One region of the Janthinobacterium sp. DSP2-3-3 genome, then DNA from elsewhere that is predicted to be linked to it. Evidence: predicted binding sites of a transcription regulator. Region 1 holds the regulator's gene; each other region holds the start of a gene.
What was found. The regulator LexA, encoded in region 1, represses DNA repair genes until DNA is damaged. The targets are predictions, from matches to a motif close to ACTGTATNNNNATACAGT.
Positions count from the first base shown of each region.

Region 2: the regulator LexA is predicted to act here: its motif matches at 1,589-1,606, upstream of imuA (translesion DNA synthesis-associated protein ImuA).
Region 3: the regulator LexA is predicted to act here: its motif matches at 1,970-1,987, upstream of recA (recombinase RecA).

Region 1 is NZ_JAFCWA010000001.1:802,863-806,137, forward strand. It holds gene rplI (50S ribosomal protein L9) at 1-271, opposite strand, end outside; gene rpsR (30S ribosomal protein S18) at 299-589, opposite strand; gene priB (primosomal replication protein N) at 605-913, opposite strand; gene rpsF (30S ribosomal protein S6) at 934-1,323, opposite strand; gene lexA (transcriptional repressor LexA) at 1,599-2,246, shown strand; gene ACP7DE_RS03840 (cystathionine gamma-synthase family protein) at 2,312-3,275, opposite strand, start outside.
Region 2 is NZ_JAFCWA010000008.1:147,282-150,556, reverse strand. It holds gene ACP7DE_RS17375 (Y-family DNA polymerase) at 1-865, opposite strand, end outside; gene imuA (translesion DNA synthesis-associated protein ImuA) at 798-1,541, opposite strand; gene ACP7DE_RS17365 (hypothetical protein) at 1,713-1,931, shown strand; gene ACP7DE_RS17360 (RtcB family protein) at 2,082-3,056, shown strand; gene ACP7DE_RS17355 (hypothetical protein) at 3,068-3,247, shown strand; gene ACP7DE_RS17350 (metallophosphoesterase family protein) at 3,244-3,275, opposite strand, start outside.
Region 3 is NZ_JAFCWA010000004.1:81,579-84,853, reverse strand. It holds gene recX (recombination regulator RecX) at 79-534, opposite strand; gene recA (recombinase RecA) at 773-1,879, opposite strand; gene ACP7DE_RS09355 (response regulator) at 2,121-2,855, shown strand; gene ACP7DE_RS09350 (sensor histidine kinase N-terminal domain-containing protein) at 2,852-3,275, shown strand, end outside.

The sequences.
Region 1 (3,275 bases):
CGAACAGACGGCCATCAACACCAGCTTTTTGAGCAACTTGAACGGTCAGGCCGCTCAGTTTTTCGCCCTGGGCTTGCGATGCGGCCAGTTTGGCGGCAGCAGCTTTTTCCAGTTCGGCGCGCTTGACTTCGAATTCAGCCACAGCGGTTGCCGTAGCACGACGTGCCAGGCGTTGCGGGATCAGGAAGTTACGTGCGTAACCGTCTTTGACTTTGACGACTTCGCCGAGGTTGCCGACGTTAACAACTTTTTCTAACAGAATGATTTGCATAGTTCTTCTCCAGGAATATCTGACCGATTAAGCGTGGTGCAGATCGGTGTATGGCAGCAGCGCGAGGAAGCGAGCGCGCTTGATTGCGGTGTCAACTTGGCGCTGGTAGTGCGCTTTGGTACCGGTCAGGCGTGCTGGCATGATCTTGCCGTTTTCTTGGACGAAGTCTTTCAGCGTGTCGACGTCTTTGTAGTCGACTTGCTCAACGTGAGCTGCGGTGAAGCGGCAGAACTTCTTGCGTTTGAACAACGGATTTTGCTGTTTGCGTTTTTCTTTAAGCTTGAGCTTATTTTTGTCGAACTTTTTACCGAATGCCATATCAGGCTCCTGTATCTAAAATGCGCTAGTCAAAGTGACTGCACTAAAATCAATGATGTGAAACACCAAACTCTTGCTGTTGCGGCTCTTCCTGGCCAGGAAACCCGTGAACTGATAGACCCCGCCCAAGCTTGCCTGGCTGAACCGGCCTGAAATTTCGCCAGCGGCTAGCGCGGCAACATCAAACTCGGTCAATCGGGCAATCCCTGCTTCCATCTGCTGCGAACTGTGCTGCAATACTGCATTCACAATCGGCAGCCCTGCCGGGGTATAGCGCAATATTTCGCGCTCGGCAATGATGGCGGTGACTTGTAGCTGGTTCAGCGCACGATCCTGGTCAAGAATTAAGCTGCTGCGGCTACTGGAGCGGCTGCTGGTGCTTCGGTGCGGTGGCTTTTGGCCGCGTCTTCGCGTTGTACCGATTTCATCATCGGCGAAGGAGCTGTTTCAGCTTTCTTCATTTTAACGGTCAGGTGACGCAACACGGCATCATTGAATTTGAATGCTGTTTCCAACTCGACCAGGGTCTCGTTGTCGCATTCGATGTTCAGGCAGATGTAGTGTGCTTTAGGCAGCTTTTGGATCGAGTAAGCCATTTGACGGCGGCCCCAATCTTCCACGCGGTGAACCGAACCGCCGCGGGTGGTTACGCTGGCTTTGTAGCGTTCGATCATCGCGGGCACTTGCTCGCTTTGGTCCGGATGGACGATAAAGACTATTTCATAATGACGCATGCAAACTCCTTCAGGTCGGATTAATAATCGCCCACCCCGGCGTCAAGACGGGTGTGGGAAGGTCAGCCGAAGATTATAACCGCCTTTTGCAAACGTTTCAATCATTCTTCAACAAGCGGCCCATGCCCGGGGCCGGCCAGACGCTTTTTCCTGTGCATTCCAGTATTTCACACGAAATTCGCGCAAATAACAGAAATCCCCTTGCATCTCGGGCGATACTGTACAAAAATACAGTCTGTTCATATAGACAGCATTTTAGTATGCACCCACCGCTCATGATCAAGCTGACAGCACGACAAGAACAAATCCTGAACCTGATCAAGGACGCGATTGAAAATACGGGTTTCCCTCCTACCCGTGCTGAAATCGCCAATGAATTGGGTTTCAAATCGGCCAATGCGGCCGAAGAGCATTTGCAAGCCCTGGCCCGCAAGGGCGCCATCGAGATTTCGCCTGGTACCTCGCGCGGCATCCGCCTGATCGGTACGGCGGCGAGTGCGTCCGCCGACATGCTGCCCTCGAAGGTGCCGGCAGCACTGCTGTTGTCGCTGCCGCTGATCGGCCGCGTGGCTGCCGGCTCGCCCATCCTGGCACAGGAAAACCTGGAAGCGAGCTACAACGTGGACCCGGCCCTGTTTTCGGCCAAGCCCGACTTCCTGCTGAAGGTGCGCGGCTGGTCCATGCGCGACGCCGGCATCATGGATGGCGATTTATTGGCCGTCAAGAAAGTCGACAGCGCCAAGAATGGCCAGATCGTCGTCGCCCGCATCGGCGACGAAGTCACCGTCAAGCGCTACAAGAAAACGGGTTCCGTCATCGAACTGCTGCCGGAAAACCCCGACTTCAAGGTCATTACCGTGTCGCCGGAAGATGAATTCGCACTGGAAGGTTTAGCGGTAGGACTGATGCGCAGCTGGCATTAAACGCACAAGCTAAAAAGGGCCGCAACAGCATGACTGTGGCGGCCCTTTTTTATTACCCAGGTGTTTTATGCGTCCAGGGCACTACGGAAATCCTCGAGCAAATCCGCCTCATCCTCGATACCCACCGACACGCGGATCAGCGACTCGGCAATGCCCATGCTGGCGCGCCGCTCTGCGCCCATCTCGTAAAAGATCGTGTGGGCGACGGGAATGACCAGGGTGCGCGTGTCGCCGAGGTTGCTCGCTGGAATGGCCAGGTTCAGGCGGTTCAGGAAATCGAAGCAGTCAATGCCGTCTGTCAGCTCAAAGCTGAACAGGGAACCATAGCTGCGAAACAAGTCCGTCGCCAGCGCGTGCTGCGGGTGCGACGCCAAGCCCGGGTAATGCACGGCAGCCACGCGCGGGTCGGCGGCCAGCATGGTGGCCAGCGCCAGGGCGTTCGAGCAGGTGCGGTCCATGCGCAAGGCCATGGTCTCCGCGCCGACGGCGATATGGTGCGCCGCTTCCGGTCCCAGCGAAGCGCCGAAGTCGCGCAAGGCCTTGGCACGGATTTGCGCGATGCCCCACTGCGCGGGCGCCGCCTTCTTGTAGTTTTCAAAGATATTCGGGTACCGCGTCCAGTCGAACACGCCCGTGTCCGTCAAGCTGCCTCCCAACGCATTGCCGTGGCCGCCGATGGATTTCGTCAACGCATTGACCACCAGCCCCGCGCCCACCGCTTTCGGGCGGAACAGGTACGGCGTCGTCATCGTATTGTCGACGATATACAAGATGCCACGTTCCTTGCACAGCGCGCCAATCTTCGCCAGGTCGGCGATCTGCGTGCGCGGATTGGCGATGGTTTCCACGAACACGATGCGCGTGGCCGGCGTGATGGCGGCGGCCACGTTGGCCACATCGGTGGCATCGACAAACGACACGCCGATGCCCTGCCCCGTCACCGTTTGCCACAGGCTGTTGGTATTGCCAAACAAAAAGGCCGACGACACCACATGGTCGCCCGCGCGCAGCAAGGATTGCACCACGGCG
Region 2 (3,275 bases), on a different contig from region 1:
CGCGCTCATGCTCCAAAACGATAGTGAAAACACGAACCGCCTGTTGGAGCGACGTCAGCCAACCCACGAGTTGGAGGATAAGTCGTGTCGCGCCATGCAGCAGTGCATCAGCATGTTCGATACGGTCAAAGGTCTCAACCCGTTCTGAGAACGTCAACGGTACCTTAATCCACTCGAACATCTCCGGCGCCTGGCCATAAGCTCGGTCGAGGTCCGCAAGCAGGTCTTTGCTAGTGCGTCGAAGCAGGCCTGTGCGTGGCAGACGTTGCAATGCGCCGAGGTTCTTGGCTCCAATGCCGGCCAGCCATTCGTCGTATGCCGCGGCGCCAGGCAGCAATCCGCACGGCAGTCTGTCGAGCATGCGTTCCAGCGATTTCATAGTCAACGCGCGCCGGCGGAACACGGTACCTTTGCGGCGAAAACTCCTGGCAAGCAGCCACGCTCCTTGCGCGGTAGGCGCTGCCCCAAGGCGCGCGGTGAAACCCAGCGCAGCAATACTGCGAGCTATGGCCCCGCAGATGGCATGCGGCCCTTTGAACAAACGCAGGCTGGCGCTCACATCCATCAGGATAGAGAAGTCGTCTTGAAGCGTTACCTCTGGGGTGTACTGCAACAGAGCCATAGCGATGGCATCCAGCGCCAAGGCCTCCTTTTCGAGACTGCGCTCAAGTATCACCGTATCAGGTGCGATGGCCGATACGCCGCCAATGCGCATCCCCAAGCGCACGCCGCTGTGCGCGGCATCGGGCGATATCGCCGTGACCTGCTCCTGATGCATTACTGCATACGCACCTGGCTCAGACCAGGATGGCCGCAGCGTTTCTAATGGCAGTAGTGGAAGGTACACGCTTAACAGTAATTTCATGGTCTACATCCAGATGCTGACGACCAGCGGGCATGTCCGCAAGCGGTATAAAAAAAGGGTTCTCACAATGAGGCCCCCGACGTTTGATAATGTCGACCGATACACCGCCAAAAGCTGGCCGAAGCGCGATTCGAAGCGGTGATGGCGACGAGTCGACACTGCTGGAAAGCGGCCGTATCAGCCATAGCCATGTATCTGTGCTTTGGGCTGCCAGGTTCAACCGCCTCAAGGATTCTGAGCGGACGTTCGACTGCCAAAGCACGACGGCCCCGCACGAGCCGTTTTTCAAGATTTGTTCCGCAGACCAAAGCGCATCGGCCGAACTGCTCGGCCGAAGCCAAAGCAAGTTGCGGTCAACAAGCCCCCAGGACTTGCACGTCATGGCGTGCGGTAGATATGGTGGCTGAATCAATGCGATGCGTTGCGTAGTTGCTAACTTGGCGAGAGCGGGTTTGAGCAACTGCATCTCGCCGATGCCCGCCTGTTGAAGCAGTACCTCTACCAAAGCGGACCTAGGCCATCCTCCATTTGGCAGTTCCGCATCCAAAGCCGCGTGACCGGTCGTGCAGGTCGTCGACCTGGACAGAGCGAGTTCGCTCGCACGCCATACATCCTGTAGGGGCAGTTGCAACAGCTCGCGAGCGGAATCGCTTTGGATGAGGGGTGGGCACAGCATTGAATTTGGTCACGTGGTTAGGGTTGGAAGATTTCTTACAAAAAAATACTGTATATGCGTACAGTATAATTCATGAGGCGAAAAAAGACAGTCCTGATTTAAATTCCTAAAAAGTACCGCTGTCTAAGTGAAATTGTCTTGTGGTGATGAAACGCCATTTTCCAATGCGGATTGTCGGTCACCCACGTCGCCGACAACAAGGTTCTCGCTATAGACCAGTCACGGCTGGAGCAGACGTTCCGGCGACGCTTTGATGCGTGGCAGTTGAAGTATCCGAGGAAGTACGGAACTATCGACCGCAACGAAGGCAACAACATCTTCTACCTCACGATGGAGCAGCTGGATGGACAAATCTCTCAACGCATTTCCCATCTGAAGAGCGAATCGTAGCGTTACGTAGCGTTAGATACCGCTGGTGAGCATTTCTAAGGTCCCATCTGTCTACGTTAGCACCGATTTTTGTTACCTTCGGTCAGTACCCGTCCGTCATAGGTAAAACAGTGTTGGTAACAGTTACCATGTAGTATGAGCGGATGCGGCATGAACGCCGTGCGCACTACCCTGATGGCCAGCGACCTGCCCGACAACCTGGCGCGCCTGCGCAGCGCCATCGAAGCGGAAGTGCCCGTCGGTTTCGAGCAGCACGAATGGAGCCGTGTGCAAGTTTCGCGCCAGGTGCGGGCCGTGCGGCCCCTCGGCGACCGCCTGGCGCACATTGTCGAACGTCACCGCGGCATCGCCAAGATGCTGCGCCAGTTCGAGCGCACGTGGATCTGCCAGGCGGGCACCCTGGGCGGCGGCAACCACTTCATTGAAATTTGCCTCGACGAGGAACAGCGCGTGTGGGTCATGCTGCATTCTGGTTCTCGCGGTATCGGCAACGTGATCGGCCGCTATTTCATCGCCGCCGCGCAGAAGGATATGCGGCGCCACCAGTTGCAGTTGCCGGACGCGGACCTGGCGTATGTCAGCGAAGGCTCCACGGTGTTCGACGATTACGTGGAAGCGGTGGACTGGGCGCAGGATTACGCGCTGCTCAACCGCAGCGAAATGATGCGTCGCGTGCTCGACGTACTGGCCCGGCATGCGCCGCCGTTCCGTCTGGACGGGGAGGCCATCAACTGCCACCACAACTACATCGCGCGCGAAACGCATGGCAATGAAGAGTTGTATGTGACGCGCAAGGGCGCCATTTCGGCGCGGCAGGGCGAGCTGGGCATCATCCCCGGCAGCATGGGGGCGCGCAGCTTCATCGTGCGCGGCAAGGGCAACCCGGAGTCGTTCTGTTCCTGCTCGCACGGGGCGGGGCGCAGCATGAGCCGCAGCGAGGCGAAGCGCCGCTTCAACCGCTTCGACCTGGCCGAACAAACGGCGGGCATCGAGTGCCGCAAGGATGGTGGCGTGGTCGACGAAATCCCGGCCGCGTATAAAGATATCGACGCCGTCATGGCGCATCAGAGCGATCTGGTGGAAGTGGTGCATACCTTGCGCCAGGTCGTTTGCATCAAGGGCTGAGAGGAGAAGACATGAAGATCAAGCTCAAGCTCAAGCCTGTATCCAAGCCGCGCAACCCGCTGGTGGCGGCCGCCAGGCTGCGCGGCGGCGCCGGCGCGCACCAGTCGGAGGCATCGCCACGGGCGGCGCGCCGGGCCGGCAAGCACCGCCTGCAGCAATGGCTGGCGGGCCGCCTCAAACCTGATGATTAGCGGGCCGGCAGTTCGACGATGAAGTTCG
Region 3 (3,275 bases), on a different contig from region 1:
GGAACACAGCGGGGCCACGGTGGGCAGGCCCGCGCACAGACTTGAACTTTGGCCAGCGGGACGTCCCGTGGCGCGCGCCTAGTCTTCTTCCGGCTCCAGCCCCTTCAAGGCCACGTGCACGGCGCGCTGCGAGAAGCCGCGCTGCATCAGAAAGCGCATCTGCTTGTTACGCTGTTCGGCATCCTGCGCCACTTGGCCGAATTTACGGCGCCACACTTCACAGGCGCGCGCGGTCTCGCCTTCGGCCAGGCCCGCCTTGAGTTCCTGCAGCGCCTCGCCACCAATGCCATGGCTTTGCAATTCCGCCATGATGCGACTATTGCCGAAACGGGCCGAGCGGCGATGGATCAGCGATTCAGAAAAACGCTCCTGCGACAGCCAGTTGGCCTGCTCCAGGCTGTCGAGTAAGGCTTCCACATCATCGTCCTCCTGCGCATGCCGCTGCAACTTGCGCCGCAATTCCATGCGGCTGTGTTCGCGCATCGACAGAAAGCGTAGCGCCCTGCCCTTCAGGCTTAGTTGTACCGCTGCCATCATTCCACCCTATCGTCCATCACATCAACACAAGCGATATACCGTCAAACGCCGGCCAGACACCGCTCAAAAACACCGTCAAAAGCACAAATGCCGCCTGGCGCATGGGCGCGAGGCGGCATTCATTGTAGATCTTTTGCGCAGCAAGCCACGGCGCAACCGCCCGCAGCCTGCTGCGGGCAAGGCCAGCCGAAACTGGCCGTGCCGCAACAGCTGACTAGCCTGCTGATTTGCCAGCTTACTCGGCGAGCTTGGCTTCCGCAGCCTTGGCAGCCTTGTCAGCGGCTTTATCCGCTTTTTCCGGCTTTTCAGCAGCCAGCGGTGGCAGTTCGCGCACGCCCAGCGAAGCGCGGACCTTGTTTTCGATCTCGCGGGCCAGCGCCGGACGCTCTTGCAGGAAGGCACGGGCGTTGTCCTTGCCTTGGCCGATGCGTTCGCCGTTGTAGCTGTACCACGAACCGGATTTTTCCACGATCTTGGCATCTGAGCCCAGATCCAGGATTTCGCCTTCGCGCGAGGTGCCGGCGCCGTACAGGATGTCGAAGTGCGCTTCCTTGAACGGTGGCGCGATCTTGTTCTTGACGACCTTGACTTTGGTTTCGTTGCCGATCACTTCATCGCCAGACTTGATCGAACCGGTGCGGCGGATATCCAGGCGCACGGAGGCGTAGAATTTCAGCGCATTGCCGCCCGTGGTGGTTTCCGGGCTGCCGAACATCACGCCGATTTTCATGCGGATCTGATTGATGAAGATGACCAGGGTATTCGTGCGGTTGATAGAACCGGTCAGTTTGCGCAGGGCTTGCGACATCAGGCGCGCTTGCAAGCCTGGCAGGGAATCGCCCATGTCGCCTTCGATCTCGGCGCGTGGCGTCAGTGCGGCTACGGAGTCGATGACGACGAGGTCGACACTGCCCGAACGCACGAGGGCGTCGCAGATTTCCAGCGCCTGCTCACCCGTGTCCGGTTGCGAGATCAGCAATTCGTGCAGGTTCACGCCCAGCTTTTGCGCGTAACCGACGTCCAGCGCGTGCTCGGCATCGATAAAGGCGCAAGTGCCGCCCAGTTTTTGCATTTCAGCAATGGTTTGCAGGGTCAGGGTGGTTTTACCCGACGATTCCGGACCGTAGATTTCCACCACGCGGCCGCGCGGCAAGCCGCCCACGCCCAGCGCGATATCGAGGCCGAGCGAACCGGTCGACACGACTTGCACTTCTTCGATCACCGCGCTGGCATCCATGCGCATGACCGAACCTTTGCCAAACTGCTTCTCGATCTGCGCCAGTGCGGCGGCGAGCGCCTTGGCTTTTTCCGATGCGGGTACTACAGCTTTTTTATCGTCCATATGTTCTTTCAGCCGTTCTACAGTTGCGAATCCATTTGAATCCTGCAGCCTGCGATAGCGCCAGTGGGTTAAATTCTTTACACAGACAGTACTGTATAAAAAAACAGTGATCAATGCAAGCGGAACGTGGATTTGTTTTGAAACAGATCAATACAAGCCTGGTTTTTCACAAAAACTCGCTACCTTGCGGAAAATGAAACACAATACAAACTTCTACCGCCGCAAGCATAGGAAGTGCACCATGCGTATTTTACTTGCCGAAGACGACAGCGTGCTGGCCGATGGCCTGACCCGCTCGCTGCGCCAGTCCGGTTATGCGATCGACTACGTCCAGACCGGCCAGGAGGCCGACACGGCCCTGTCCACCCAGGAATTCGACCTGCTGATTCTCGACCTTGGCCTGCCAAAGATGTCCGGCCTGGAGGTGCTGCGCCGCCTGCGCGCGCGCGCCTCGCTGCTGCCGGTGCTGATCCTGACGGCCGCCGATTCCATCGAACAACGCGTGAATGGCCTCGACCTGGGTGCCGATGATTATATGGCCAAGCCGTTCGCCCTGTCGGAACTGGAGGCAAGAGTGCGTGCCCTGACGCGCCGCGGCGCCGGCGGTGGCGCCACCGTCATCAAACACGGCCCCCTCAGCTACGACCAGGTGGGGCGCAGCGCCTACATCAACGACCAGATGCTCGACCTGTCGGCGCGCGAACTGGGCTTGCTGGAAATCTTGCTGGGCCGGACCGGCCGCCTCGTCTCGAAAGAACAGCTGGTCGACCACCTGTGCGAATGGGGCGAAGAAGTGTCGAACAACGCCATCGAAGTGTATGTGCACCGTTTGCGCAAGAAGATCGAGGTGGGCGGCGTGCGCATCGCCACCGTGCGCGGCCTCGGCTATTGCCTGGAAAAATACTCGGAAGCGGCGCGCCTGAACGCCGAAGCGGGCGAGTCAGCAAGCCCGGCCAGCGGACCCGCCAGCAAGTGAAGGCGCGCGAAGCGCCAGCGGACGAGGCGGACGACGACGACTGGTTCGAGCCGCCCACCACGGAGCAGGATGACACCATCGAGCATTCGCTGTTTGGCGAAATCCTCGACTGGATGCTGGCGCCCTTGCTGCTGCTATGGCCGATGAGCATCGCCATCACCTATCTGGTGGCCAAGGGCATCGCCAATCAACCGTTCGACCATGCGCTGGAAGACAGCGTGACCGTGCTGACGCAACAGGTCAAGCAAGCCGACGGCGCGATGCTGCGCCGCGTGCCGGATAAGAACAGCAGTAACAAGGGCCGCGACTTCCTGCGCGGCGACGATGTCGACACCCTGTATTACCTGGTGGTGGGCGGGCACGGCGAATACCTCGACGGCGACCGCGACTTGCCGCCGCCGCAAGACCCCGACAAATACC